Regions from separate parts of the Cryobacterium sp. TMT1-2-2 genome, predicted to be linked through region 1. Evidence: riboswitches for the same ligand, from Rfam matches in the RefSeq annotation. Region 1 holds a riboswitch; each other region holds the start of a gene.

The links. Region 1 has a riboswitch for thiamine pyrophosphate ahead of E3T35_RS07215 (3-oxoacyl-ACP reductase). Riboswitches for the same ligand answer to the same signal wherever they lie in the genome.
Region 2: linked by a shared signal. The riboswitch ahead of thiC (phosphomethylpyrimidine synthase ThiC) and the one ahead of E3T35_RS07215 (3-oxoacyl-ACP reductase) in region 1 are both predicted to bind thiamine pyrophosphate.
Region 3: linked by a shared signal. The riboswitch ahead of thiD (bifunctional hydroxymethylpyrimidine kinase/phosphomethylpyrimidine kinase) and the one ahead of E3T35_RS07215 (3-oxoacyl-ACP reductase) in region 1 are both predicted to bind thiamine pyrophosphate.
Region 4: linked by a shared signal. The riboswitch ahead of E3T35_RS08685 (ECF transporter S component) and the one ahead of E3T35_RS07215 (3-oxoacyl-ACP reductase) in region 1 are both predicted to bind thiamine pyrophosphate.

The regions. Positions count from the first base shown of each region.
Region 1 covers NZ_SOGS01000009.1:18,888-25,982, reverse strand. The annotation lists gene E3T35_RS07220 (bile acid:sodium symporter family protein) at 621-1,592, shown strand; gene E3T35_RS07215 (3-oxoacyl-ACP reductase) at 2,147-2,911, opposite strand; TPP riboswitch at 2,968-3,068, opposite strand; gene E3T35_RS07210 (SDR family NAD(P)-dependent oxidoreductase) at 3,130-3,795, opposite strand; partial or broken gene E3T35_RS19555 (NAD-binding protein) at 3,881-4,168, opposite strand; partial or broken gene E3T35_RS20180 (hypothetical protein) at 4,162-4,230, opposite strand; gene E3T35_RS07200 (hypothetical protein) at 4,629-5,237, opposite strand; gene E3T35_RS07195 (RNA polymerase sigma factor) at 5,224-5,793, opposite strand; gene E3T35_RS07190 (lipocalin-like domain-containing protein) at 6,155-7,095, opposite strand, start outside.
Region 2 covers NZ_SOGS01000027.1:170,942-178,036, forward strand. The annotation lists gene E3T35_RS18700 (FAD-binding oxidoreductase) at 1-688, opposite strand, end outside; gene hxlA (3-hexulose-6-phosphate synthase) at 864-1,487, opposite strand; gene hxlB (6-phospho-3-hexuloisomerase) at 1,558-2,145, opposite strand; gene E3T35_RS18715 (LuxR C-terminal-related transcriptional regulator) at 2,259-3,086, shown strand; TPP riboswitch at 3,166-3,274, shown strand; gene thiC (phosphomethylpyrimidine synthase ThiC) at 3,268-4,938, shown strand; gene E3T35_RS19435 (hypothetical protein) at 5,298-5,486, shown strand; gene E3T35_RS18730 (BTAD domain-containing putative transcriptional regulator) at 5,644-6,636, shown strand; gene E3T35_RS18735 (response regulator transcription factor) at 6,790-7,095, shown strand, end outside.
Region 3 covers NZ_SOGS01000006.1:12,985-20,079, reverse strand. The annotation lists gene moeB (molybdopterin-synthase adenylyltransferase MoeB) at 1-70, opposite strand, end outside; gene E3T35_RS04105 (thiazole synthase) at 67-846, opposite strand; gene thiS (sulfur carrier protein ThiS) at 849-1,091, opposite strand; gene thiO (glycine oxidase ThiO) at 1,088-2,302, opposite strand; gene thiE (thiamine phosphate synthase) at 2,346-2,990, shown strand; partial or broken gene thiD (bifunctional hydroxymethylpyrimidine kinase/phosphomethylpyrimidine kinase) at 3,056-3,898, opposite strand; TPP riboswitch at 3,881-3,980, opposite strand; gene E3T35_RS04080 (ABC transporter permease) at 4,056-4,304, opposite strand; gene E3T35_RS19450 (hypothetical protein) at 4,412-4,576, opposite strand; gene E3T35_RS19445 (hypothetical protein) at 4,730-5,023, opposite strand; gene E3T35_RS04060 (transcriptional regulator) at 5,098-5,424, opposite strand; gene E3T35_RS04055 (hypothetical protein) at 5,414-5,665, opposite strand; gene E3T35_RS04050 (DUF2834 domain-containing protein) at 5,733-6,089, opposite strand; gene E3T35_RS04045 (hypothetical protein) at 6,262-7,095, opposite strand, start outside.
Region 4 covers NZ_SOGS01000013.1:106,960-114,054, reverse strand. The annotation lists gene E3T35_RS08690 (ABC transporter ATP-binding protein) at 1-1,029, opposite strand, end outside; gene E3T35_RS08685 (ECF transporter S component) at 1,034-1,687, opposite strand; TPP riboswitch at 1,720-1,829, opposite strand; gene E3T35_RS08680 (hypothetical protein) at 1,873-2,139, shown strand; gene E3T35_RS08675 (hypothetical protein) at 2,218-2,544, opposite strand; gene dinB (DNA polymerase IV) at 2,570-3,784, opposite strand; gene E3T35_RS08665 (ABC transporter permease) at 3,818-4,618, opposite strand; gene E3T35_RS08660 (ABC transporter permease) at 4,629-5,555, opposite strand; gene E3T35_RS08655 (ABC transporter substrate-binding protein) at 5,589-6,788, opposite strand; gene E3T35_RS08650 (ABC transporter ATP-binding protein) at 6,828-7,095, opposite strand, start outside.

The sequences.
Region 1 (7,095 bases):
GATTGTCCTTTTCTGAGCCCGGTACAACCAAAAAAGTCGCCCCCGAGCCAAACCTGTGATTTCGACATTGACATCACCACGCTACGGCGGGGACTTACTCGACCCTATCGTTATGACACAAATTTGGCCTATTGTTCACTCGATGTGCACACACCGCAGCACGGTATGCAGCTATCGCCGTGCACCGCGCCGCAAGGCGGGCTGAACGCGCCGCCCAAGCAGCCCTGAATGGCTTTCCCGCTCGCGATGACTCCCGGCACCGTCCCTACGTGAGTGCCACGACCGACGACGTCTGGATCAACCTCGACCCGGTCGTCTCGATCGAGGAAACGCCTTCGCTGACGCTGTGCGAGAGGGAATCGCGCCGGGAGAGAACTATCCCTGTGTGGAGCTCACCACCTCGAACGGGAGCACACACCTAATCTCGCTCGGCGTGTACCCGAACCAGGCCGGCGGCTCTGCAAGGGGTTCAGATGCCAGCTTTGAGAAGTGAGGTTTCGCAGGCGGCATGTTTGTCGTGTTGAAACCGGTCAGAATCGTGGGCAAACTGTTCGCGCTTCCTGTTCACCATCGCACCTGCCGGCCATGAGGTTTTTGCCCATTGTGGGTATGGTTTCATCATGGACCGCATCAGAACTGTCAGCGCATTCGTCGGGCGTTGGTTCGCCGTTATTGTTTTGGCTGCGGGAGCGTTGGCGCTTGCTGTCCCCGACGCATTTTCCGGCCTGACCGTGGCGATCCCATGGCTACTTGCCGTGATCATGCTGGGAATGGGTATGACGCTGCGCCCGGTTGACTTCGCGATTATTGCCAGGCGGCCGTGGGCGCTTCTGCTGGGCGTTGCGGCCCAGTTCTTCGTGATGCCGTTGCTCGGCTTCGGGATTGCCGTCGCGCTGGGGCTTTCGCCCATGCTGACGGCCGGCATGATTTTGGTCGGTTCTGTGCCCGGAGGTACAGCGTCCAACGTGATGGTCTACCTCTCTAAGGGCGATACCGCGTTGTCTGTGGCGATGACGTCCGTTTCGACTTTGCTGGCCCCCGTGCTGACGCCGCTGCTCGTGCTGGTGCTCGTGGGAGAGTCCCTGCCCGTCAATGCTGGCGCTTTGTTCGTGTCGATTGTGCAGATCGTGCTGGTTCCGGTAGTGCTCGGGCTCGTGTTGCGCATGATCGTGCCGCGCCTGGTGGACCGTTTTCTCGATGTTTTGCCGCTGCTGTCGGTAGCCGGCATCACCGTCGTGGTTGCGGCCGTCATCGCCGCCAGTGCCTCCACGCTGTTGTCGATTGGCGTGCTCGTGGTCGTCGCCGTGATCCTGCACAACTCCCTCGGACTGACGCTTGGGTACTACATTGGGCGTCTGTTCGGGCTTCCGGTCGCCAGTCGCCGAGCTCTCAGCTTCGAGGTGGGCATGCAGAACTCCGGCCTGGCTGCCGCCCTAGCCGTGGCGCATTTCAACCCGGTAGCCGCGCTGCCAGCGGCAATTTTCTCGGTCTGGCATAACGTATCGGGTTCGGTGCTCGCCAGCTACTGGGCGCGCAAGGATCTACCGTCCGATGAGATTTCCGAATCCTTGCCGGTTACCGCCCGCGCCTAACCGGGGTCTGGCCAGTAATGGAACGGTGGTCGCAGCTTCACGCATTTGGCCAGATGTAAACCGAATCTACCGATAGGTACACAAGCTGGCGACGACGACAGCAATTGCGGTCGCAATGGCCGTTATCCAGGTCGGCACAAGATCATAAGGAACGCTGTCTCAGCGGAGATCCACGTGCTCACACGATAACCGGAGCGCACCGTGCTGGTGCGCCATCGATATTCAATTCCATGTGTCGAGGAGTGTATCCTGGCCCGCCGGGAGGCTGCTCGTCGCCACGTCACCCGCCCACCCGCCCGCCCGCGCGTCAGGATCCACGGTCAACCTCGCAGACTTCCGGCCGTCGCCGCCCCGGTCTCAGCATTAGCAAGTCGGTCACTCCCCCGGGGCTTTAGTACCTGCCGGACGAGGACCTACGCCGCGAACGGGGCCGGGCAGCTCCCAATTGCTCGATGGGCGACTGCGGCCGCCGCCAGGCGGCGCCGTGGTGGCCGCAACCCATAAGGAACGCATTGAAGTGGAGCTGGTGTGGGGCTGACCTGGCCGGCGCTGCCCTAGTTCATTACCAGGCCGCCGTCGACGACCAGGTTCTGCCCGGTGACCGACCGCGCCCAGGGGGAGGCAAAAAAGAGTACCGCATCCGCAAATTCGGCCGGGGTTGTCACTCTGCGTAGCGGGGTGGAGGCGGCGATGAAGTCGAACACGTCCTCGGGGGTAGCCGCGCTGGCATCCGTGGTGCGCAGCAGCCCGCCGGAGACCATGTTTACGGCGATGTTGTGCGGGCCGAGGTCTGAGGCGAGGGTGCGGGTCAGGGAGAGCAGGGCGGCCTTGGCGGCCGTGTAGTCGTGGTAGGGCACCACCGGGTTCTGAAACAGGTTGGTACCGATGTTGATGATGCGGCCAAACCCGACCTCGCGCATGCCTGCCAGCGCCTGCTGGGTTGTGTTCAGGGCACCGCGGACGCTGCCCGAAAATTGCGCCTGGAATTCGTCCCAACTGATGTCGGCAGCGCCGGAGCGGGCGTCGCCGTTGAAGCTGAAATCGACCAACGCGTTATTGACCACCGTTGTCACGCTGGAGCCGAAATGTGCCTGCGCCTGCGTGAGCATTGCCGCGACCTGGGCCGGGTCGGTGACGTCGGCCTGTACGGCAAGAGCGTGTTCAGGCCCATAGCCGGAAGCCAAGGTTTCCGCCGCTGCGGCGCTGTTGCGATAGTTGATGACCACCCGGGCGCCCAGAGCCGCGAAAGCGTGCACGATGCTTTTACCCAGGCCGCGTGCGCCGCCAGTGACCAGGACAATCTGTTCTGCTATTTGCATGATTTTCTTCACCTTGGGTAAGGCGAAAGGACGAGATCCGGCACCAAAGCAGTGCACGTAATTCTCCGTGACATCCCTTCGCTAGTTCGAACTAGATCAGGTTCAACGGGTGTCATCTCAGCCGGCCGTCATGCAGTCGGCACCCCGTGTCGCTGAAAACGAGTATACGCAACCGCCTGGTACCGGAAAATTCGCGTCCTGACAGTGAACGACGCTTTCTAGTCAGCGCTGATCTGGTGGCGGAAGCGATCGCGACGGCTGTGGAGGTTCCAGAGGTGCTCAGCGAGCACTGACGGGTCCTTCTCGGGATCGCCGGCGATGATGCGGCCGCCGATGATGAGCTGGGAGACCTGGATTCCTTCTTCTCCGAGGGCCTCGTTGAGCAGCTGTGCGTAGGCGGCCTGTCCAGCGAATGCGATTGACGTGCCGGTGACATTGCGGCCCGGGGTCACGGCGGATCCGCCGTTGACGAAGAGGATGGTGCCGCGGTTAGCGCCGAGGAAACGCATGCCGGGGAGGACCTGATGCACGGCGGCGACGGGTCCGTAGATGGAGAACTCGATTGGGCCAACGAGGTCGGCGGGAGTGGTCTCCAGAACCGGGCGCATGAAGTCCTTCTGCGGCAACGGGCTGTATTGCAGTACCTCGATCGGGCCGAGAGTTTCTGCGACCTGTTCGAGAGTGCGGGTGATGGAGGTCGGATCGCGCACGTCGGCGACGAAGCCGTGTGCTGAGATGCCCTCGGCCAGCAGTTCGGCGGCGAGGGCATCTACGCGTCCCTGGTGGCGGGCGATGAGCGCGACGGTGAAGCCTTCGGCCCCGAATCGCCGCGCGACGGCGGCCCCGAGTCCTGAGCCAGCTCCGATGATTGCGATAGTAGTCATAGCTGGTACAAGGGCCATGCTGTCCGAGAAATTCCGATACCCGCGCTGTGAGCTCCCGTGAGTGACGAGCCGTGGATTGGTAAGTCGCTCCGCTGCGTCCGGGCTTGGCCTGGCTGGTGGATACCGGGCCGGGAACGGGGCAGTTGGTGGTCAGCACCCAGCATTGACCGGATGCCGTGGACGCGACATCGAAGAGCGCCTGGTGGGTGAGGCCCAGTTTTTCACCGAGCACGAATGCTTCGCTGACGGCGATCATTGAGATGCCGAGGATCATGTTGTTGCAGATCTTTGCGGCTTGTCCGGCGCTCGGGTCGCCGCAGTGCACGATGCGCGCCCCCATCGTGGCAAGAATTGGTTCGGCGATCGCGAAGTCCGCCGCCGACGCCAGGCCGCGCGTCGAAGCAGTCCTCTCGCCGCTTGCAGCTCGGTCTCCATGTCGGCGAGGGTGAACAGTAGGGACTGTTGTTCGACGAGGAGCTAACCTTCTTCGGGCAGATAGAGACAGGATCGACAATCAGGTCCATGTAGTGCCAGAACTCGCGATGGTCGGCGTAAAACGATGTCGGGTGGGTAGACCGCGCTTACTGGTGCAGAGGAAGCCTGAACCCGAAAAATTATGTACTAGGTGATTCTCGCTGTGGCGGCCGACGCTCGCGACAACAAGTTATGGCCATCGTTGCGGTTCAGGATCAAGCAAACGCCCATCATGTACCCACCTGAATCGACCCGGAGCGATTTCTCGTTCAACCGGATGCTGTGTGAGCCTCTCCCCACCGTCTGACGCCGATGGGACGATACCACGCAGCGTTCCCGACCGCTCTCGCGAGCCCGGATCAGCCCGGGAACGCTGCGTCGTAGACCGCGCGAAGCTCGGCACTGTCGGCCCCGGTCACGCCGCATCCCGTGATCGTTCCATCGATTGCGCCGACGAGGTAGCTCTGGCCGACCTCGAAGGGCACGCCTGAGAAGTCGGAGGTCATCGTGTCGACCTGCGCCACCTCCACGCGGTCGGCGACGTCGCCGACAAAGCGCTCCGTGACCTCCAGAACAACGGTGTTGCCCTGGATCTGCAGCACCGTCGCGGCGAACGCCTGCTCCTGCGCCGCGACGGTCGCAGGCTCAAGCGGGAGGCAGCTGCCACTCGCCAGGCCTCCGCCCATGGGAGGCTGCAGCGACTCGACGGTGGGTTCCGGGCCACCGAGAACGAGAGGCGCGACGATTGCAGCGGCGATGGCGAGGCCGGCGGCGACGCCGACCACCGGCATCCACCGCCGGAACGCGCGTCGTGGCGTCTCGGGCGTGGCGGTCGTGGTGGGTGAGGATTGGTCGGTCATGATCTGCTCCATTCTGTGGTCGAGCCACGTCGGCGAGGCAGGGGGCAGCGCGCGGGCCGGATCGGCGGCGCGCAGCTGATCGCGCAGCGCACGGTCATCGTCGTGCATCTTCGCTCCCTTCGTCGTAAGTTATATGTCCGGTCGAGTGGCCGGATTTCAGTAGCTCCTGCTTGAGGCGCGCCTTCGCGCGGTGCAGCCGGATCGCCGCTGCGTTCGCGCTGATGCCGAGCACAACGGCAATCTGCGGGCTCGTCAACTCGTCCCACGCCCACAGCCGCAGGATCTCGGCATCGTTTCGACGCAAGCCGGCGAGGGCTGCGGTCACGCGGGCCGCCACGGCGGTGCCTTCATCGACGGTGGATGCTGCGGGGTTCTCGTCCGTAACGGCCGGCGGAGGGTCGATGGCGATGATGCGGCCGATGAGACGCGTGCGGCGACGCTCGGCGCGTTGGGCGTTGCTGAGGCACTGTCGAGCGACGACGATCGCCCAGGGGAGGGCATCGTCGGGAACCTCGTCGAGGCGGCGCCAGCACACGAGCAGGGTGTCGCCGATCACGTCGTCGGCCGTTGCGGCGTCGGTGCGGCGGTGCAGGTAGTGGCGCACAGGGTCGCCGACCAGCACGACCAGGTTGCGCATCCGCTTTTCGCGCTCGGTGTCGGTCACAACTCTCATACTGAGGCATGTCCGGCACGGGCGCGAGGATTTCATGCGAGGACGGACGTGGTCGACTCGCTGGATGGCAGTTTGGTCGCAGCGAACCTCATCTATTTCCGCAGGTGTGTAGTTCGAAAGTGATGCGAATCACTTTCGAACTACAGGTCTCGATTCGCATGAAATCGACCTTGTCCTTCGCTCAGCAAATCCGACCGGCTGCGGGAGGCACAATTCTTTAAGGCGTCACAAGTCGTCTGGGATGCAGACTCCGTCGTAGAGTTTCGCGGGAGTTGCGCCGCTGCGCGCCAGGCGGAACTCGCGCGCACTGGCCCAGATCCTGCGGGGCGCGCTGCGGCCATGCGAACAACCCTCAGGTCACCGGAAGGCGGGTCTTGCCCAGGTACATGAGCTCCCAGAGCGCCTTGGTCTCGGTGTATTCCTCGACCAGAACATCGTCGAGGTACCGGCGCAGAGCCAGGGTTCCGGTAAAACGCAGGTAGGCTGCGTCGAACCGCATCAGGCGCGCGAGCAGCTTCGCGGCCGGCGGCACGACGTCGATGAATCGTGTGCGCAGCAGCGTCTCCTCCCGTTCGAAGGTGATGGTGAAGCGGTCGGGGCCGGCGCGGTAGTCGTAGGTGAGGATATCCGCTACCGGCTTACCAGTGGGAGCGTCGATGCCGATACGGTCGGTCGTGACCGCCACTTTGGTGCCGTCGTCGGCCACGACAACACCATCGCGGGCGAGATGCAGGGTGGTGAGCGGCTCGTAGCCGTAGGCCTTTTCGGCAGTGATGTGCGCGGCGATCAGGCTGTACGGCCCCACCTGCGCGCGTCCCCAATACCAGTTGTGCATGAGTTCACGCAGAGGCGCATCGCCCCAGTTGTGATCGTGGTAGCCAACCCCTGTGGTTTTGACGACCTGCCCGTCGACCGAGTACTCGGCGTCGACGCGCCCGTTCGGCACCGCCACAAACCAGGCGAACGTCTTCTCCACGCCGTTGCGCGCGAACATCTCGTAGCCGGTCGCCGGCCGCCAGGCCGGCACCGTGCCGCTGAGCGTCACGTTCACCGTGATGTTCTCGACGGATGCGCTCACCCGGTAGGTCTGTAGATCACCGCTGAAACGATTGTCGCCGATGCGCACATCGCAGCCGTCGGTGGAGGCACTGAACTGCTCGGGATCGGCCGCGAAAGTCCTCTCGAACGACCGTCCATCGGGCAGGTCGAGGTTTATGTTCACGAACGGAGCCAGGCGGGTGCCCGGCGTCGCGGGGTTCTTCGTATAGAAGCCCACGACGAGCTTGGCGCCAT
Region 2 (7,095 bases), on a different contig from region 1:
TCGTGTCGAGGTTTTGCACGAGCGAGTTCTCGAAGATTTCGACCCCGCTGGAGGTGGCCACGCGAGCCAGCTCGGCGGCGAGCTTGCCCGGATGCACGAGAGCATTGCTGCGCTTGTGCCAGACCCCGGCCAGGTAGGTCGGAGACGCGACCTCGGCCTGCACGGCCGCCTGGTCGAGAAACACGGTGTTCTCGTCGGCCGTCTCCTCGCGCAGCCACTCCACCTGGTGCTCCTCGATGGCGAGGTCGATGGCGCCGGTGCGCTCGAAATCACAGTCCAGGCCGAGTGCGGCCACGGCTCGCTCGATTTCGTCGAGGTTCTCATTACCGAGCTCGGTCAGCCGGTCGATCTCCTGCGGCCAGCGCGTGCGCCCGTTCTCTTCGCCGTGGGTGAGGCTCGCCTCGCAGAAACCGCCGTTGCGACCGGATGCCGCCCAGCCGACCGTGCGCGCCTCCAGCAGCACCACGCGCGCCGCCGGATTCTGTTGTTTGGCCAGCACCGCGCTCCACAAGCCGAGGTAGCCGCCGCCGACGATCGCCAGGTCGCAGTTGAGGTTGCCGGAGAGCCGAGGGTAGTTCGCACGCGGCGCGAGGTCGTCGAGCCAGAAGGAGCCCTGCCGGGTGCCGACGAGTGAGGCTGCGACAACGGATGCCGCGGGCCGGGCTCGGTCGAAAATTGTGCTGGTCATGCGGGGTGCGCGTCCTCTCGCGGCGACGATGCCGCCACCTGGTCTGGGCGCCACCAGCCTAGCGGCGCCCACCGAGATTCCGGCGCGTGGCGCGGGCATCCGCTTGATGCGACCGGGACGTTAACGCGAAAGTGCCGCCCCGCGCGAAGCGGGACGGCACCGAGAAGACGCGACTCTAGATGATCGCGGCGCGCAGGGCGGCAGCGGCGGCGGCCGGGTCATCGGCGCCGTAGATGGCGCCGCCTGCGACGGCAACGGATGCGCCGGCGCGCTGCACCGAGGCGATGGTCGCCAGGCTCACGCCACCGGCCAGCGAGAACGGAACCTTGGCGGTTTCGCCCTGGTTGAGCAGCTTCGCGAGCGAGAATCCGGGCTCGGCCTGCTCGTCGAGTCCGGCGTGCATTTCGACGAACTGGGCACCGAGCGCGGTGACCTCGCGGGCGCGGGTGACCTTGTCGGCAACGCCGATCAGGTCGACGACGATGCCCTTACCGTGCTTGGTCGCGGCGGCGACGGCTCCGATGATGGTGCTGTCTCCGGCCGTGCCGAGCACCGTCACGAGGTCGGCGCCGGCGGCGAAGGCGATGTCGGCTTCGAGCTCGCCGGCATCCATCGTCTTGAGGTCGGCGAAGACGATCTTGTCGGGGTGCGCGGCTTTGATCGCGGTGACGGCGCGCAGGCCCTCGGCCTTGATCAGCGGGGTGCCGAGCTCGATGATGTCGACGTGCGGGGCGACCTGCGCGGCGAGCGCGAGCGCGGCGTCGGTGGTCAGTACGTCCATTGCTACCTGAAGCTTCATGGGGTTCTACTTTCAGTTGGGGTAAGCGGTCTGTGGTTTTCGGGACGGGGCCTGGGCCCTATCCGGTTTGTTACTCGAGGTTGGCGTGACGCGGCCAGAGCTCGGCGGCCGTCGCACCGCTTCGCTGCCAGAGCGTGTGGAATAGGGCGTCGCCCACCAGCAGCACGGACTGTTCGAACAGCCCGCCCGAGTACTGCGCCGACACCTGCCCGGCGTGGTCCTGCTTGGCGGCCGCGGGGATGACCACGGTCACCGCGGCGAGGTGCCCGAGGGGCGACTCCGGCGCCGTGGTCAGCGCGAGAATGTTCGCACCCACACCGTGAGCCGTCTCGGCGGCGCGCACGATGGCGCCCGTCGTTCCGGATCCGCTGGCCACCAGCAGCAGGTCGCCCTGCGCAATCGCCGGGCTGGTGACCTCGCCGACCACGTGCACGTCAAGGCCCAGGTGCATGAGCCGCATCGCGGTCATCTTCAATGCCAGCCCGGAACGGCCGGCTCCCAGCACGAACACCCGCGGTGCCACAGCGAGCAGACTCGCCGCGTCATCCAGCACCACAGAAGCGGATGCCGCCCGCAGCGCGTCCACGACGCGGCCATTCTCGGCGAAAATGAGACCGAGGGCATCCGCTGTGGTGGGGGTGGTTGTAGTTTCGGTCATGGGTCAATACTTCACTCTTTCGAGTGGGCGTGCGGCCCGCCAAACGAATGGTTTTACTACCCAAACGAATGGCTCCGGGCAGGCTCCACGGACGGTTCGGATAGGCTATCCGTATGACCTTCCTCGCCGATTCACCCGTGCAGACCGCGCGCAGCATGGCCGCCGAACGCTCCAAGCTCATCGCCGACCTCACGGACGCGCACGCGACCACGCTGGAATCCCTGCTCGCCGTGCTGCGCTCGAGCAGCACGAGTGACACCGCTGCCCGCCAGAAGGCCACCGAACTCGCCGCCGCGGCGATGGTCGCCCTGCGCGCGGTGAGCGACCTCGACCGGAGCCTCACCGAAGAACCTGTTGCCCGCGCCTTCGAACGTCTCAAAAATGACCTGCGTCCGCTGGTGCGCTTCGGCGACCTCGACGTGCAGTTCATCGAGCCGCCGGTCAACGGCCGCGCGCTGCCCGGCGAAGTCGCCCACGAGGCCAGGGCCATCGTGCGCGGCGCCGTGCTCGCCCTAGTCGAGCAGACCGGGGTCGCGCGGGTGCGCGTTCAGTGGGACTGCGACGGCAGCAACCTGCTGATTCGCATTCGCGACGACGGACCGGGCGACCTCGACGCCGAGGTTCCGAGCGTTCGCCAGCTGGCCGCCCGCGTCGTGGCGCTCAGCGGAACGCTGGGTGTCGAGGCGACCGCCGGCTGGGGGTCGGAGATGGCGGTGTCGCTGCCGCTCGACGCGCCCACGGCATCCGTTTCGGCGGCGGCAGCCTGGGGCCTCAGCCCGCGCGAGCGCGGCGTGCTCGAGCTTGTGGCGTCGGGCGCGCGCAACAAGGCGATTGCCGAGGCGCTGACCATCAGCGAGAACACCGTGAAGTTTCACGTGGCCAACCTGCTGCGCAAGGTCGGCGCCTCGACCCGCGCCGAACTCGCCTCCCTCGCCCGCTGAACGGATGCCCGGCGCGCCGCCAGCACGCCGGCCGCCGCGAGCATGGACAGGACTCACGCTAGGGTGAAGGAGTCAGAAGACACACAACCCACGGGAGCGCGCACCAGCGAGCTGAGAGGACGGCCAGGGCCGTCGACCGTTGAACCTGTCCGGGTAATGCCGGCGTAGGAAGTTCGAGAACATGCGCACACTTGACGAAATCTCCATGTCTGAAACCGTCACCACCGGCCCGATCCAGGGCAGCAGCAAACGCTACGAACCGGTGCCGGCCTGGCCAGGGCTCGAAATTCCGGTTCGCCGGGTGAACCTCAGCAACGGCGAACACTTCGACCTGTACGACACGTCCGGCCCATACACCGATGACACGGCCACGATCGACCTCGAGAAGGGGCTGCCGAAGACCCGGGCCGGGTGGGAGCATCCGCTGCCCATCGACGGCGCTGCGACCCAGCTGGTCTGGGCCCGGGCCGGCATCGTCACCCCGGAGATGGCCTACATCGCCGCCCGCGAGGGCGTCTCTGTCGAGCTCGTGCGCGACGAGGTAGCCCGCGGCCGCGCGGTCATTCCGGCCAACCGCATGCACCCCGAGAGCGAGCCGATGATCATCGGCAAGGCCTTCACCGTGAAGATCAACGCGAACATCGGCAACTCCGCCGTGACCTCGTCGATCGCCGAAGAGGTCGAAAAAATGGTCTGGGCCGCCCGCTGGGGCGCCGACACCCTGATGGACCTCTCCACCGGCAAGGACATCCACCTCACCCGCGAGTGGATCATGCGCAACTCGCCCATTCCGGTGGGCACCGTTCCGCTCTACCAGGCCGTCGAAAAAGTCAACGGCGACCCGGCCCTGCTCACCTGGGAGATCTACCGCGACACCGTGATCGAGCAGTGCGAGCAGGGCGTGGACTACATGACCGTGCACGCCGGAGTGCTGCTGCGCTACGTGCCGCTCACCGCCAATCGGGTGACCGGAATCGTCTCCCGCGGCGGCTCGATCATGGCCGCCTGGTGCCTCGCCCACCATCAGGAGAGCTTTCTCTACACCCATTTCGTGGAGCTGTGCGAGATTCTGCGCCGCTACGACGTGACCTTCTCGCTCGGCGACGGGCTGCGTCCCGGCTCCATCGCCGACGCCAACGACGAGGCCCAGTTCGCCGAGCTGCGCACCCTCGGCGAGCTCACCAAAGTCGCCAAATCCTACGGCGTGCAGGTGATGATCGAAGGCCCCGGCCACGTGCCGATGCATAAGATCGTCGAAAATGTGCGCCTCGAGGAGGAACTTTGCGAGGAAGCCCCGTTCTACACGCTCGGCCCGCTCGCCACCGACATCGCCCCGGCCTACGACCACATCACGAGCGCGATCGGCGCGGCCATCATCGCCCAGGCCGGCACCGCCATGCTCTGTTACGTCACCCCCAAGGAACACCTCGGCCTGCCGGGCCGCGACGACGTGAAGACCGGAGTGATCACCTACAAGATCGCCGCCCACTCCGCCGACCTGGCCAAGCAGCATCCGCGCGCGCAGGAACGCGACGACGCCCTCAGCCGGGCCCGCTTCGAGTTTCGTTGGACCGACCAGTTCGCGCTCTCGCTCGACCCCGACACCGCGCAAAGCTTTCACGACGAGACGCTGCCCGCCGGCCCGGCCAAGGCCGCCCATTTCTGCAGCATGTGCGGTCCCAAATTCTGTTCCATGCGCATTTCAGCAGATGTTCGGGTGTACGCCGCAGAGAACGGCCTCACCAGCCTCGAGGCGATCGAGGCCGGGATGGCGGAGAAATCGGCTGAGTTCACCAGGATGGGTAGCTCGGTCTACCTGCCGTTGCGCGTACTCGGAGCCGACGAGCACTGATCGCGGAAGCTGATGGCGCGGCCAGCGGCACGCGCCGGCGCTGGCCGAATTGTGCGTGCGGGCCAGCGCGATCGGCCGGCACGCACAGTTTGACGGTGGACACCAATCCGTGAGTCCCGGGCCCGGCCTAGAATATGGGCCCAGTTTCCGGGACCGGGCCCGGTCAGGTCTGGCGCGCACCCGGGTACACTCCGTCTCATGGTTCTCGCCATTCTCGCCCCCGCCCCGCCGCCGCACCACTAACCCCCACTGCAACGTCCAACCCGTTCCCGGCCCGGGCCCGGAAACCATCAGTAGCTAAGCGGTGACCCAATCACCCCAGCAGGGTTTTCCCATGGTGCCGGCACCAAGATTCCGCCATGACTCCCACAAACGCGACGCTGCGTTTGGTTCGCCTCGACGACGGCGCGAAGCCCAGCACCGCGTTTGGCGACACGACCGCCGTCCCCGGCGGGCTCGCCCGCATCAGCGGGAGGCGGCGGCCGGAACATCCGTTCTGGCAACCCTGGTCTTTGAGATCCCGAATCAGGCCATCGCCCTGGTTCTGAACGGCCCGCAGGGCGCGCGGTTATCGCTCGGAACGGGGCACCACACCGCACCCTGAGAATATCCCCCGAGATTGGGGGTAAATGTCTACTCCACACGCGGCTACCCCGCCCATCGGCATGCGGGCACCATGGTTACATTCCAACAGTGGAGGTCAGCATGACAACTGGATTCGTCACCCGAGAACAGCCCACCGCGACACCAATGGCCCACTTGAGCGTGCACGTCTTTGGAAACCTCAGCGTTCGACGGGGGTCTGTCGTGCTGCACGCCCATGAGCTGGGCGGGCCCAAGCCCCGCCAGATCCTTGAAATTCTGCTCGTGCACCTCGGCTTGCCGGTCTCCAAAGACCGCCTCATCGAACTGCTCTGGGGCGCCAGCGCTCCGCTCGAAGCCCTGCCCACCCTCGAAAGCTATGTGAGCCTTCTCCGTCGCCACCTGCAGCCCGGCGCGGGAAAATTCGGCCCGCTGCAAACAACGACCGGCGGCTACGTGTTGGACCGTGAGCTCGTCGACGTCGACCTCGACCAGTTCGACATACTCCTGCAGCGTGCGCAGAAGACCATTCCCGGCCTCGCGTATCCCCTGTTGCTGCGCGCTCTGGACCTCGCCGCCGCACCGCTGCTCGGCGACGAACTTCTGCCGGCCTGGGCAATGGAAGCCCGCGATCTGCACGCCGCCCGCCTCACCAGCGCCCGCATTCTCGCTTCGGAAACAGCTGCAGCCCTGCACCGCATCGATGACGCCCTCGATTTCGCGAACCTCGCACTGGCCGACGAGCCGTTGAACGAACGAGCCTGGACGGCCCTCATTCTCGGATTGGAGACGAGCGGGCGTCACGCCGAAGGCCTGCAGGCCTACAACCGCTGTCGTCGCGCGATGCAGGACGAGTTGGGCTGCGCTCCCGGCCCGATTCTGCGCGCGGCCCAGCTCCGGTTGCTGCACGCGACCGCAGACGGGGACGGCGACCTGGCCGACGTGCTGTCCGCCCTGCTCATGCTGCACGACCAGCTTCGCCTGTCGCCGACGAACGAGCCTGGGCACACTGCCACCACTACTTCTTCTTCGCGACCAGAGCCGGTCGCGGATTCCCTCCGGGAGGCTACTGATGTTGTCACGTCATTTCTGCGACGCGCCGTCGCTCGCGCTTGAGCTGACTCTGTCGGCCTTTATACCATATGGGGGGCCAAAGAGACAGGACTCGACAAAAACTCATGTTGTCCTGATACTTATTGCGCCAACCGGAATAGCACGGTGTGCTCCGTCAGCATCGAGGCTCAGGAACGGGCAGAGAGGTTCCCGCAGATGAGCGCGCAGACGTCCCCGATGGAACCCGGCATGCAGGGGACCACGGCGACCGCGTCACTTCCCGGTTCGGCCACGGTCGGCACAACCCCGATGGGGCAAATTCGTATTCTCATCGTCGACGACCACACCACCTTCGCCGAGCTTCTCACTGGTTCGCTCAATCGCGAACCCGATTTGTGCAGCGTCGGCTCGGCCAACAGCGTGGCCACCGGCATCGCCGCCTGCCTGGAATTGGTCCCCGACGTCGTCGTCATGGACTATCACCTTCCCGACGGCAGCGGTCTCGTCGCGGCCACAGCCATC
Region 3 (7,095 bases), on a different contig from region 1:
AGTACCGCTCACGCTCGGCCGCCGTGAGGGCCGCGCCGGGTTCGACGAGTGGCGCGAGAACGAGCGTCACAGGTCGGGCCGCCCGGCCATCGGTGACGACGCCAGGGCCAGCTCACGCCGCGGGATGCGGCCGGCCAAGGAGGCACGACGGCCAGCGATCACAGCGTGCCGGAAGGCGTCAGCCATGAGAACTGGGTTCTGTGCGCGCGTGACCGCGGTGGCCAGCAGCACGGCATCGCAGCCCAGCTCCATCGCGAGGGCCGCGTCAGAGGCGGTGCCGATTCCGGCGTCCAGCACCACCGGAACGCCGGCGCGGGCCACGATCAGCTCGATATTGTGCGGGTTGAGAATGCCGAGGCCTGTGCCGATCGGCGCCCCGAGCGGCATCACGGCCGCAGCGCCCAGGTGTTCGAGCCGCAACGCGAGCACGGGGTCGTCATTCGTGTAGGCGAACACCGTGAAGCCCCGCGCGACGAGCTGTTCGGTGGCCTCGACCAGCTCGACCGCATCCGGCAGCAGGGTCTGCTCGTCGGCGATGACCTCGAGCTTGATCCAGTCGGTCGCAAGCGCCTCCCGCGCCAGCTCGGCGGTGAGCACGGCCTCGCGAGCGGTGAAACAGCCGGCCGTGTTGGGCAGCACGCGGATGGAATTCTCCACCAGCAGCTCGAACAACGAACCGGTGGCGGCCACACTGTGGCGCCGCATTGCGACGGTGGTCAGTTCGGTTCCGGAGGAACGCAGTGCAGCCCCGAGACCATCGACGCTCGGGGCTCCCCCGGTGCCCATGATCAAGCGTGAGGTCAGCTCAACGCCGTCAATGACGAGGCTGTCCGGGATCGTCGGCACGGTCATCCTCCCTGCACCGCGGTCACGATTTCGATCTCATCGCCCGCTGTCACCGCGGTCGACCACCAGAGGCTGCGCGAAACGACCGCGGCGTTGCGGGCCACGGCCACCCCGACGCGGCTTCCGTCGACTGCATGGCCGTCGGTCGCGATGGCCCGGTCGGTGATCTCGGCCACGAGGTCGGTCACGGTGCTGCCCGGTTGAACAGATCGTTGCTGGCCGTTCACGGCGATGGTTACGGTCACGAGTGGCCTCCTTTCAGTGAAACGGATGCGGGAGCGCGGCTCGAAAATCGGTCCGGTCGAAAGGCCCGCCACCGATCGTCGGCGATTCCCTCGATGAGCTGGAGACAGTGCTCGGCGGCGACCGGGGTGAGCAGTACGCCGTGGCGGAAGAATCCGGTGGCGACAATGAGGCCGGAAATGTCACCGTCAGCGCCCCCGACGCGACCGAGGAACGGCGCGTTGTCGGGGGTTCCGGGCCTGGCGCGGGCGGTCGTTTCGATCAGTTCGAGTTCACTGACCGCGGGCAGCAGCACCTGGGCGTCTCGCAGCAGCTGATAGACGCCGCCGGCCGACACCACGCCCGAGCCGTCTTCGCGCTGGGTGGCTCCGATCACGAGCGTTCCATCGGTGCGCGGAACCAGATATACCGGCACACCGTGCACCAGTCCGCGAACGGTGCAGGTGAGCAGGGGTTGCAGGTGCTCGGGCACCCGCAGCCGAAGGATGTCCCCGTAGACCGGGCGAAGCGGCAGGTTGAGGTGTTCGGGCAGCCCGCCCAGTGCTGCCGCTCCGAGCCCGTTGGCCACGACCACCTCGGTGGCTGTGACCGTTGAGCCGTCGAAAAGGGCGACGCCGGTGACGCGGGAGGAGGCATCCGCTGAATTCTCGTGCAGCAACCCGCTGGCCTGCACGCGTATGACGGCGTCCTGGCCGTGGCGCGCGAGCTCCAACTGGATGCACTCGGTGAGCCGGCGCGGGTCGACCTGATGGTCTTGCTCCACCACAAAGGCGCCAGAAATCTGGGGGCTGAGCAACGGTTCGAGCACCCGCGCTGCGCGAACGGTGATGGCCTCGACGCCCAGTCCGTTGACTACCTGCACGCCGTGCAGGTCGGCGAGCGCCTGCCGGTCGGCCGCGTCTGCGCCCACATTCAGGGTTCTCGTACGCTGGTAACCGGTCAGGTAGCTGTCGGGCGCGAGCGAGTCGATGAAGCCGGGATACAGGTTCGAGGAGGCGAGCATGAGCTCGAGCAACGCCTCCTCCTGGTAGTGCAGTTCGCTGACCGCGGCGAGCATTCCGGCCGCAGCAAAAGTGGCACCACCGGCCGGATCCGGGTCGATGACGGCCACCGTGCGGCCGGACTGCGCTACAGCCCAGGCGATGCCGAGCCCGATCACGCCGCCGCCGATGACGGCTACGTCGACCGTACGCTGTGCGCGCCGCTCACTCATCGTGTGCACCGAGGCCGGGCCGAAGCCCTTTAGGGTTGGTCGCATGGACCCGATCACCGCCCGGCTGTATCTCTGCACCGATGCCCGTACGGAGCGCGGCGATTTCGCCGACTTCGTGACGGCCGCGTTCGCCGGCGGGGTCGACATCATCCAACTGCGGGACAAGACCATCGATGCCGCCGAGGAGCTCGACTATCTCGAGATTCTGCGTTCGGTCGCCGACCGACACGCCCGGCTCTGGGCGGTCAACGACCGCGCGGATATCGCCGTTCTCGCTGGAGCGCCGGTTTTTCATGTCGGCCAGACGGACCTGCCGCTGCCCGCCGCCCGCACGCTGCTCGGCGACGCGGCCCGCATCGGCTTGTCGACCCATACCACCGGACAAGTGGATGCCGCTCTCGTAACTGACCGTCTGGATTATTTTTGCGTCGGCCCGGTCTGGGCCACGCCCACCAAACCCGGTCGGGCAGCGGTCGGAACCGGTCTGTTGCGCTATGCGGCCGAGCAGAGCGCATCCGCTGGCAGCCTTCGCCCGTGGTTTGCGATCGGCGGGATCGACCTCGGCACCATCGACCAGGTGGTCGAAGCCGGCGCCACCCGGGTGGTCGTGGTGCGCGCGATCACCGACGCCGATGACCCGACGGATGCCGCCGAGCGGCTTCTCGCCAGCCTCCCGCCGCTCGGCTAGTCGCGCCCACGTCGTCGCCCCGTTCATCTCATGCCCGCAATCAGGGCAGAATTCGCACGGTCGAAAAGTCGATGAAAGTGGTGGATCGGCCCGTTTCCCTGCCCGACCTCGAGCTCGTCGGCGTGGGCCAGGGCGTCGTGGAGCCAGTCTTTCACTTCGGCCAGGGACTTCGCCCAGTTACCGGTTCTGGCCTGCACCGTGGCCATCGCCGAGGAGAGTGAGCATCCGGTGCCGTGGGTGTTTGTGGTGCGGATGCGCGGCAGGGCGACCTCGACCACGCACTGGGCAAGCAGCCCGTGGGTGTTGACCAGGGCATCTGGGCAGCTCGTTTCGTTGAGATGGCCGCCCTTGACCAGTACGGTAGCACCCGTGCTGTCCGACAATCGTTTGCCCTGCGCGAGGGCCTCCACCCAGTTGGCGGCCGGCGGCTCAGCGAGCAGAACGGCCAGCTCGGGAACGTTGGGCGTGACCAGGTCAACGTGGCAAATCAGGTCGCGCAGCGCCTGCTCGGCTGCCGGGTCGAGCAGGCGGTCGCCGCTCGTTGCCACCATCACCGGGTCGAGTACGACCAGCGGCGGACGGCACCGGAAGAGCCAGTCGCGCACCTCCGTGATCACATCGAGCTGCGCAAGCATGCCGATCTTCACGGCGTCGATGGTCACATCGTCACTGACAGCATTCAATTGCTCGCGCAGAAAATCGATCGGCGGGATGTGAACCGAACGCACGCCGCGCGTATTCTGCGCCACCAGCGCACTCACCACAGCCATGCCGTAGCCGCCGTTGGCCGCGATGCTCTTGAGGTCGGCCTGGATGCCGGCACCGCCGGTCGGATCGGTACCCGCGATACTGAGGACTCGGGGAATCTGCCGCAGGGCAGGCTGGGTTCGATCGATCATCCGTGACATTCCTTCGCTAGTACTAACTAGACAGGTTCAACGGGTATTGATCTCAGCACGCACAGTCTGTGCGGCACCCCGTGTCAAGACTCCAGCCTATACGCGCGCCGGCCGTCAGCACACAAGGGGTCGGGCGGTCGCAACCGCCCGCCCTGGTAACACGGATCTAGTGCACCGACTTGCGCTCGTAGAGCGCCCGTGACCAGCCGTAACTGGCGGCCACGATCACAAGGCACCACCCGATGGCGAACACGGGGTTCCAGCCGAGTGGGGTGCCGAGCAGCAGCCCGCGAGTTGTCTCGATGAACGGAGTGAAGGGCTGGTACTGTGCGAACCACTGCAGCCACACCGGCATCGAGTCGGTCGGCACGAAGCCGCTGCCGAAGAGCGGCAGCACGGTGAGAACGAGGGGCATATTGCTCGCCGTTCAGGAGTTTGTCGACCGCCGAAAACTGGCCGGTGCGGCCGATGACGGCGCGCACGCCGTCCTGGTCGCGCACGTCGAATGTTGATATTTTCCCATTAGGTACGGGCCCACACCGTAACGGCCTGCTCCGATGCCTCCGGAGCGCTCTCGCCGACGAGCTCATTGCGCACGTGGCCATCTTTCGACGACAGGTCGAGCCAGGCCGGCACGCCCGGCTTGACGCCGATGGTGACCTGGCCGAATCCGCTCTCGACCTGCACAAAACCGCATGAAACCTCCCGCAGCGGGATGCTCCCGTATACGGTCTTTGCCGAAACGGATGCCTGCGCTCGCGTGATTTCCAGGTCGCCGTAGGACAGTTTCGCGTCGAGGTCACCGCCGACTTCATCGATCTGCGCGCTGCCGTGGGGCGCTTAGAGTACGGCGTCGCCGGAGACCGTTCCGACCCGGATCTGGCCGTGGTCGGCGGTGATGTCGGCCGCACCCTCAATTGTGCGCACCGTGGCGTTGCCGTGTCCGGCACGCAGGGACAAGTCTCCGGTGGTATCGAGATCGACCGGACCCATCGAGGCTTTGAGGCGGGTGGCCCCGAGTCGGCCGACCGTTCGGACCCCGCCCACCGAGACCTCGGCGGTGAGCCGCGACCCGCTCGGCAGCAAGTCGCTCGGCCGCAGCGCGCGTATCTGCGCTGCCGTTGTCGGCGGCATCCGCTAGCTGGTGCTGCAGGTCGTTGACGTACTGTCCGAGTTCCATATCACCATGGTGATACCACGGCGGTTAGTCATAATAATGTCATGCTGGTCGGGGCTTCGGCCGACAGCTCGCGGAGCGCCGCCAGATGGCCGTCGATGGCCGCGCGGCCGCGCCGGGTGAGGGCCACGCTGGTGGTGCGGCGGGCATCCGCTCGTGCTGGCGAGGCTTGTTTCACGGTCACGACGTAGTCGAGCTCGATCAGGTTGCGGATGGTCTTCGAGAGCGTCGCCTCGGTCAGTTCCAATGTGGCGGCGATAGTGGTGAATTCCGCGGCGCCGGTCGCCCGAAGCAGCGCGCACAACCGCAGACGGGTTGGCGCGTGGATTGCGTCGTCGAATCGGGAGTCAGCAGCCACGGAGCAGTTCCCGGGCGTTCGCGAGGTCATAGAGTGCTGAGCTGACGAGGGCCATGACGAAGACGACCGCAGTGGTCAGGACAATCCAGGCGCGCTGGTCAGTGACCTCGAACACGATCGAGAGCACGAATGCTCCGAGCATGACGACGCTCAGCACAATGAGAATCATCAGGCTCAGCGGGCCGGCCGGGCCGGGAATCCGTGGGTGCGCTTTCAGATTCCATGCCGGTAAGTCAATCACTTGCCGTTTCGTTAAGCAAAAATCGGACTGCGGGCTGGCCCGACCAGGGTTCGCGCGGTCGTCTCGTTCAGGTCAAGGGTGGTCGCGCCGCTGGCGTACGCGCCGCCGTCAGGGTGCGCTCGCGCATCGCGAGGAACAGCGGAAAGGTGAAGGCGAAGGCCGTTAGACCCGAGAGAACGACGTAGAGCCAGCCCCGCTTCATGCCGAGGCGTCGCGCCTCAACGATGATCAGGATACTGCCAGCCACCGCGGCGATGAGCAGGTCGACGGTGAGTGACGACACCGCCGGCCCGCTGTTCACCCAGTCGCCAACGAAGTCGCGCAGCTGAATGATCGCGACCACGTTGTAGGTCCAGGTGCCGGCGAGCCCGGCTAGGCCGAGCGCCAGGTAGACGAAAGCGAGCGGGGTCCAGTGTTTGGTCATGCCGACATTATGCTCGCCAATCATTGGCGTCGAAGTCGCCGGCCCACGCAGAATCGGACTAGCGCCGGGTTTGGCTTATCGCTGGGCGAGCCAGGCGGCAACGCGGCCGTTGAACCAGTCGGGGCGTTGCAGCGGGATTCCGTGGCCGCAACCATCGATAATCTCCAAATCGCTACGCCTCTGGCGCCACGGGCTGGCCGTCTCGAAGAGTGGCCAGGAGAGCTGCCGGCGTTTCGGGATCGTCAAGACTGATCGCGAACTGCTTTTCGTTCCTGGTCGTCACAATCAGCCCTGGTCCCTTCCTCAGAATGACAGCGGATCGTCCGGGCATGATTCGGTAGCCCCACCCGCCCCACTCGGCTGGTCGAAGTTCGGCGGCCTCGACAACGTCAATGGCGTCTAAGCGGATGCGTTTCAGCGGAATCCGAAATAGCGCCGAGACCACCCGCAGGCCGCGCCAATCGGCGGTCACGCGCAGACGAACGAACGAGGCAACCAGCACAATGGCTGCAGCCATGACTGCTATGCCGACGATCTGGTCGGAGGCGCGCCCGTCGATGACCGCTGGTGCATAGATCACGGAGCCGAGAACGATCAGTCCAATCGCCACCCAAAGGAACATGTTTCCCGTGATCGTTTGGGACCAGGCGCCCGTCTCACTGGGCGCGAATTCGAATCGCTTCTCGACGTCCGTCGCCTCGATACGCGGCTTGGGCGAGATTGCAAATGGGATGAGCCCATATGCTGCCGCGACGATGGATACGATGACCCACGGCCCGAGTACAACCTCATACGGGTCGCCGACCTGCATAGTCAATCCAGCGGAGAGCAACCACGCGGCGGCGCCCATCCCGCCAAACACTCCTAAAAAGAAGTAGGAACCGCGCCTGGCCCGCCTGCTGATTCCGGGCCAAAAACTTACCGCGAACCCGGCAACGGCTGGCACGCCCGTCATTGCGAGGTTCAGGGCGAGCAAGGCCCCAATGGCCATCGCGTCGTCAGCCGG
Region 4 (7,095 bases), on a different contig from region 1:
GCTCGCGCGCACCGTTCCGCCGGCCGGTTTCAACAGACCGGCCAGGGTCAGGGCGAGGGTGGACTTGCCGGCGCCGTTCGGCCCGGTCACGACGGTGGCCGTGCCGGCGTCGACGGAGAGGGTGATTCCGTCAGCGACGACGGATGCCGCGCGTCGGCCAAACGGAACACGCCCGACCGCGAGTCCCTCGGCCCGCAACAGGCTCTGAGGATTGCTGATCGGGTGCCGCACCGGAAACCGGGGTGGCAGGGCTGGCACCCAGACGCCGGCTTGAGCCAGTCGCTCGCCCTGGATGGCGAGAATCTCGCGCGTCGGCCCGTCGGCCAGCGCACCGCCGGTCGGGTCGAGCACGATGACGCGGTCGACGACGTCCTGCCAGACCTCAACGCGGTGTTCGATGACGACGAAGGTGGCCCCGGAATGGTCGAGGGAGCGCACGACGGCGTCACGCACCTCGATGACCCCGACCGGGTCGAGGTTCGCGGTCGGTTCGTCAAGCAGCAGCAGTCCGGGCTGCATGGCGAGCACACCGGCCAGGGCCAGGCGCTGTTTCTGGCCGCCACTCAGGCTCGACGTGGGATGGTCGAGCGGCAGGTTCAGACCGACCTCGGCAAGGGCACGCCGCACGCGCGGCCAGATCTCTGCCCGCGGAACAGCCAGGTTCTCGCAGCCGAACGCCACGTCGTCGCCGACCCGGGCGAGTACCACCTGGGAGTCCGGGTCCTGCAGCACGAGTCCGACCCGACCCCGGGCCGCGGCCGCGCGCCTGCCGTCAATGAGCAGGCTGCCCGTCTCGTCGCCGTCCTCGGCGTCGCCGAGCACTCCGGCCAACGCGTGCACCAGGGTGCTCTTGCCAGCGCCGCTGGCCCCGAGCAGCAAGACCCGTTCGCCGGGCTCGATCCGCAGGTCGAGCCTCGACACCGCTTGGTTGTGACGTCCGGCATGGCGCCAGCCCCAGCCTCGGGCTTCGATCTGCACGGGCCGAATCTGCGGGCCGGGAGCGGACGCGTGCGACCGAGGGGCTGGCATCCGCTTAACTGATCGCGGCGGGTGCGCGCGAACCTTCCCGGCCGGCGGCGAATCGGCTGAGCGCGCCGGTGCGGGCCAGGCCGCGCACGGCAAGCCAGGACAACAGCCCGGCGAGCACAGTGCCCGATACGACAGCGGATACGAAGTAGACGGCCTTGAAACCGATATCCAGTGCCGCATAGCTGACGGTCGTGTCGAGCAGCCCAACGGCCACGCCGGCGCCGGCGCCGGCGAGGAGGGCGACGCCGAGACGCCAGTTGGCGTACAAGAACAGGGCCAGCACGATCTCCGCGCCGAGGCCCTCGACGATGCCCCAGATGAGCGTGGAGAAGCCCCACTGGGTGCCGATCAGCATCGATACGACGGCCGCGATGACCTCGGTGTAGAGGGCCGCACCGGGCTTGCGAATGATGAGGCCGCCGAGCACTCCGGCAAACAACCAGCCGCCGGCCAACAGGCCTTCGAGGCCGGGCGTGAACGTGAGGATCGCGCTGAGCGGCGACCAGGCGAGGCCCCAGGCCCAGAAGATGACGCCGCTCGCCACGCCAATGACGCTCGCAACGACGATGTCGACGACGCGCCAGCGAAAGTTGCGCGGCTTTTTCGCCGTCGATGCGTCGCGGCTGGACTGATTGAATGATGTCGTTGTAGCGTGCACTGTTCGTGCCCTTTCCGTAGGTGAATACAGGGCACGGGATCGAGAAGCCTCCCTGCGCTGGCATGATCCAGATCAGGTTCGACGGTCGAAGCTTGGTCAGCTTCCTCTCAGCCCGGTGTACCGGACTCCCGTGATCGTGTTCAATTCTAGTGCCCCGCTTAGACTTGCGGCATGGGGACCACGAGATGAGCATCGGCATTCTGCTCGTGCTGGCAGCGCTATACCTCGTATTGATGCGCCGCTTCATTCTGCGCCGCCGTCGTATCGCTGCGGGCCTGCCGGTGAGCGGCCCGTGGCACTTTCCGGCTTGGCTGCGGCGTCGGCTGCCACGCTGGCTGCGCCGTCGGTTCACGGAGGGCGGGTTCGCGGGTCGGTTCGCGCGTCGGCCGCGCTGGCCGCGCCGCTCCCGCTCTGCGCGCAAGCCGCGCGGCACTCGCCCGGGCCCACCTTAGGGCCACGGGCCCAGTCTACAAACTGGGCCCGTGGACGGGGCCTGGGCCCCGTCCACGGGCAGCATCAGCCGGGGGCGGCTACTTCTTCAGGGCCCGGATCACCCGGGCCAGGGCGCGGCCGGCCACGAGCAGGAACGGCACGCCGACGGCGAGCAGCGCGATGACATTCGGCTCGAATCGGGCGGTACCGCCCGACTTCACGTAGGCGCCGATCGGCAGCGACACTCCGCCCCCGCCTCCGCCGGATCCGGCACCGCCCTCACCGGCGTCGCCGCCGCCGAAGCCGTAATAGGTGAGCGCAACGGGTACGAGGGTGACGCCGTCGATCTGCACGGGGTCACCGTAGGCCGATTTCACACCGGCGGAACGGAACGTTTCTGCGAGTTTTTCCGGAAGGCTGGTCATTCCAACAGGGTAGCCGACTCGTGCCTTATGGGCGAGGCTTGAAGAACGAAGCCGGACGCACGATTCCCGCCCCGAATCGCTCGGTCACGGAGTCGACCGCCAGCTCGGCGCCCCGCCAATCCTCGTCGGGATCCCACAGCCCCACCGATCCCGACGCCGTACCCAGCTGCTCGGCCCGCACCCCGATCAGGCGCACGCGGATGCCCGACGCGGCCAGTAGGTCGAACGCGGCCACGGCCTCCTCGTAGATGCGCCGCCCGACATTGCTGGGCTCGGCGAGGGTGCGCGAACGGGTGACCGTGCTGAAATCGGTGTAGCGCAGCTTGAGTGACACGCGCCTGGCCACCAGATCGCCCCTCCGCAGCCGTGCCGCAACGAGGTCACACTGCCGCAGCAACTCGCTGCGCAGTCGGTCAATGTCGGTCACGTCGTGCTCAAACGTGACCTCGTGGCCGACGCTCTTCTCCTCCCGCTCGAGCGTCACCGAGCGCGGGTCACGCCCCCAGGACAGCTCGAACAACTTGTGACCGGATGCCTCCCCCAGCGTCCTTTTCAGCACGTCCAGCGGCGCGTGCGCGATGTCGCCGATGAGTTTCAGGCCGAGGCGGGTCAGGGTCTGCTCGGTGGCCGCCCCCACGCCCCACAGGGCCGTCACGGGCAGCGGGTGCAGGAACTCGATCGTTTCGTCGGCCGGAACGACGAGCAGCCCGTTGGGTTTGGACAGGCCGGAGGCAAGCTTGGCGACGAACTTGGTGGATGCCGCGCCGACGGAGCAGACCAGCCCGGTCTCGGCGAGCACCCGCGCGCGGATGAGTTCGCCGATCACGGCCGGGGAGCCGAACAGATTGGTTGCGCCGGCCACGTCGAGGAAGGCTTCGTCGATGCCGAGCCGTTCCACGAGCGGGGTGACGTCGTCGAAAATGCTCATCACCCGGGTGGAATAGTCCCGGTAGAGGCCCATGTGCGGCTCGAGCACGATCGCGTTCGGGCACTGCCGCAGGGCGAGTGCCATCGGCATCGCTGAGTTCACGCCGTAGCGCCGCGCAATATAGTTGGCCGCCGTGACGACCGACCGACCCCCGCGGTGGCCCACGATCACCGGCAGGCGTACGTATTCGGGGTGCGACAGCAGCTCGACCGACACGAAGAACGCATCGAGGTCAACGTGCAGCACCGTCGCTGAACGGTCATCGACGTCGTCCGCCGAAATCTGCCGCCCACTGCCGTCCTGTCTGCCCACCGAAAAACCCTAACCCGTTCCGGTCACGAACGGCTAGCGCACAACCTTTTCGGCGCCGGCAATGCGCTGCGCGAAGTAGATGGGAATGATCGAAACCAGCACGAGCACCACGGCGATGACGTTGACGACCGGCGCCTGGTTGGGCCGGAACAGGTTGTCCAGAATCCACAACGGCAGGGTCTTCACACTCGATCCGGCGGTGAACGTCGTCACGATGATCTCGTCAAAGCTCAGGGCGAAGGCGAGCAGGCCGCCGGCGAACAGGGCTGACCGCAACTGGGGAAAGGTCACCAGGCGAAACGTGGTCCAGATTCCGGCGCCGAGATCCGACGAGGCATCTTCGAGGCTCGTGCCGAGGCGCCGCAGCCGGGCGATCACGTTGTTGAACACGGTCACGATACAAAACGTGGCGTGGGCGATGATGAGCGTCAGAATCGACAGTTGCACGCCGAGTCCGGTGCGGAAGGCATTGTTCAGGGCGATGCCGGTGATGATGCCGGGCAGCGCGATCGGCAGGATGACCAGCAGGCTGATGGCATCCCGGCCGAAGAATTCGAAGCGTTGCAGCCCGAGCGAGATGAGCGTGCCGAGCACGAGCGCCACCGCCGTCGAGGCCAGGGCCACTTGCAGGCTGGTCAGCACCGCGTCAAGGGCACCGTCGCTCTGAAACGCCTTGGCCCACCATTCCAAGGTGAAGCCCGGCGGCGGCCAGGTGAGGTTCTGGCTGGTGCTGAAGGAGTTCACGAAGACCACGAGCAGGGGCAGATAGATAAGGGCCAGCACCACGGCCGTGATGGCCGCGAGCAGACCACGGGCGGGGCGACTCAGACGCATGGCAGGGCTCCTACAGGTTGTTGAGTGCGCCCGTGCGCCGCACGGCGGCGAGGTAGGCGAAGATGATCAAAATGGGAATGAGCGCGATCGCGGCCGCGAGCGGCAGGTTGTTCGCGGCCCCCACGTTGGTGTAGACGAGGTTGCCGAGCATCTGGTTGGCCCCGCCGACGATATTTACGGTGATGTAGTCACCGAGCGACAGCGAGAAACTGAAGATCGACCCGGCAATGATCGCCGGCCAGATCATGGGCAGTACTACCAGGCGCAGCGTCGCCCAGGTACCCCCGCCAAGATCACCGGATGCCTCCAGCAGTGAATCCGGCACCCGCTCCAGTCCCGCATAGATCGGCAGAATGACGTACGGCAACCACAGGTAGGACAGGGTGATGATCGTTGCCGGCAGACCGTAACCGGGACTGTGCCCGCCAAACGGCGACACCAGCCATTCGAAAATTCCACCCTGGGAGAGCACCGATCGCCAGGCGTACGCCTTCACCAGGTAGCTCGCCCAGAGCGGCATCAGAATGGCGATCACAAGAATCCGCTGGGCGCTAGGGCTCGCCACCTTGGCCATGTAGAACGCGATTGGAAGCGCGATCACAATGTCGATGATCGTGACCAGCAGCGCCACGCCGACCGTGCGCAGCGTGACGGTTTGGTAAAGCGAACCGGTGAGCACCGCCACGATGTTGTCGAGGGTCCAGGTTTGCGAAATCTGCCCGGTGAACGAGTCCACCGTCCACAGGGCGGTGATCAGCAGTGCGGCGAGGGCCGCGACGTAGACCAGGCCGAGCCAGAATAGGGGGGCACTCAGCAGCAGTGACAGCCGCAGTCGTGGGTGCCGGCTGAGAAAGACCGAGCCCCGCCGGGCGATGGTGCGACGGTGCTGGGGCACCACCGCCCGGGGGGTGGGTGGCGCGGGAGCGTCAACCGGCATGATTCTTCCTTCTGTCTGACTCGAGCAGGCGGATTAGCCCTTGATTTCTTGCCAGGCGGTGGTCCAGTCGGAGTAATCGGTGCACTGCACGTCGGTGCGCCCGTCGAGGCACTCCGCGATCGGTGTCGACCAGTACCAGATCTGCGCCGCGTAGTCGGCGTCGCCGGCGTGGTAGCTGGCACAGTGGTCGGGGTTGACCGTGAAGTCGCAGGCTCCGGCGTTGGACGGTGCCTCACCGAAGTACTCGGTGGCTTGCGCGTTGGCTTCGGGGCTCGCGATGTAGTCCAGCCAGGCGTAGGCGCAGTTGGGGCTCTTCGCGCCTGCGGCGATCATCCAGGTGTCCGACCAGCCGGTCGCGCCTTCCTCGGGCAGCACGACTTCGGCCGGGGTGCCCTCAGCGAGCGAGTTGCGAATGACCTGCCAGGTGGTACCGACCACGGTGTCGCCGGTTTCGAAGGCCTGCACCACCTTGAGGTAGTCCGACCAGTATTCGCCCACGTTGATGCGCTGGTTCTTGAACAGCTCAACGGATGCCGCCAGCTGCGTTTCGTCGAGCGCGTACGGGTTCTTAATTCCCAGTTCCGGCTGGTGCGCCATGAGGTAGACCGCGGCATCCGCTATCGAAATCGGCGAATCGTAGGCGGTCACCGCACCCTTGTAGTCGGACGACTTGTCGAAGACGACATTCCACGACGTGGGTGCCGGGGTCACGACCTCCGTGTTGTACATGAGCAGGTTGGCACCATAGCCGTGCGGAATGCCGTAGGAGACACCGTCGACGCTGTTCCAGGACTGCATCTTCAGAAAGTCGAAGATGCCCGCGTAGTTGGGAATGAGGTCGGTGTTGACCGGGGCCACGTCCCCCGCGGCGACAAGCCGCAGGGAGGCATCACCGGAGGCCGCGACGACGTCGTAGTCACCGGTCTTCATGAGGCTGAACGCTTCGTCGGAGGTGCCGTAGGTCTTGCTGGTGACCGTGCAGCCGGTCTTCTCTTCGAAGGCGCTGACCCAGTCGACCGTTGGATCGTTGCTGCCGTCTTCGACGTAGCCGGGCCAGGCCAGCAGCGAGACGCTGCCTTCCATCTCGCCGAGCTCGGCCTGAGCCTCGGTCGGCGCAGCGGTGCCGCCGCCCTGGCTGGTACCGCAGGCGGTGAGAAGAAGGGCAACCGACACGATCGCGACGCCGCTGAGGGCGCCAGCGGTGAAGCGGGTACGGGTAGAACTGCGTTTCATGACTTTCTCCATTCGTGAGGTGCGGTCAGGGATGTGCGGTCAGGGGTGGGAAGTGAGTACTGGTGGGGCGAGGGCGACGATGTCGGAGTCGTTCCAGCCGACGGTGACGCGTGCGCCGCGCCCGTTGGTCGCCACGCGGTGCGCATCGTTCTGTTCGAGCACGACGACCCGCGTGCCGGCGTCGAGGTCGACGATGAGCTGGGTGCTGCTGCCGACATAGATCACCTCGGCGAGAACGCCGGCGGCCGTTCGATCGGCTGAAAGCGGCCGGTTCTCGGTCGTCACGCTGATCTTCTCCGGGCGCACC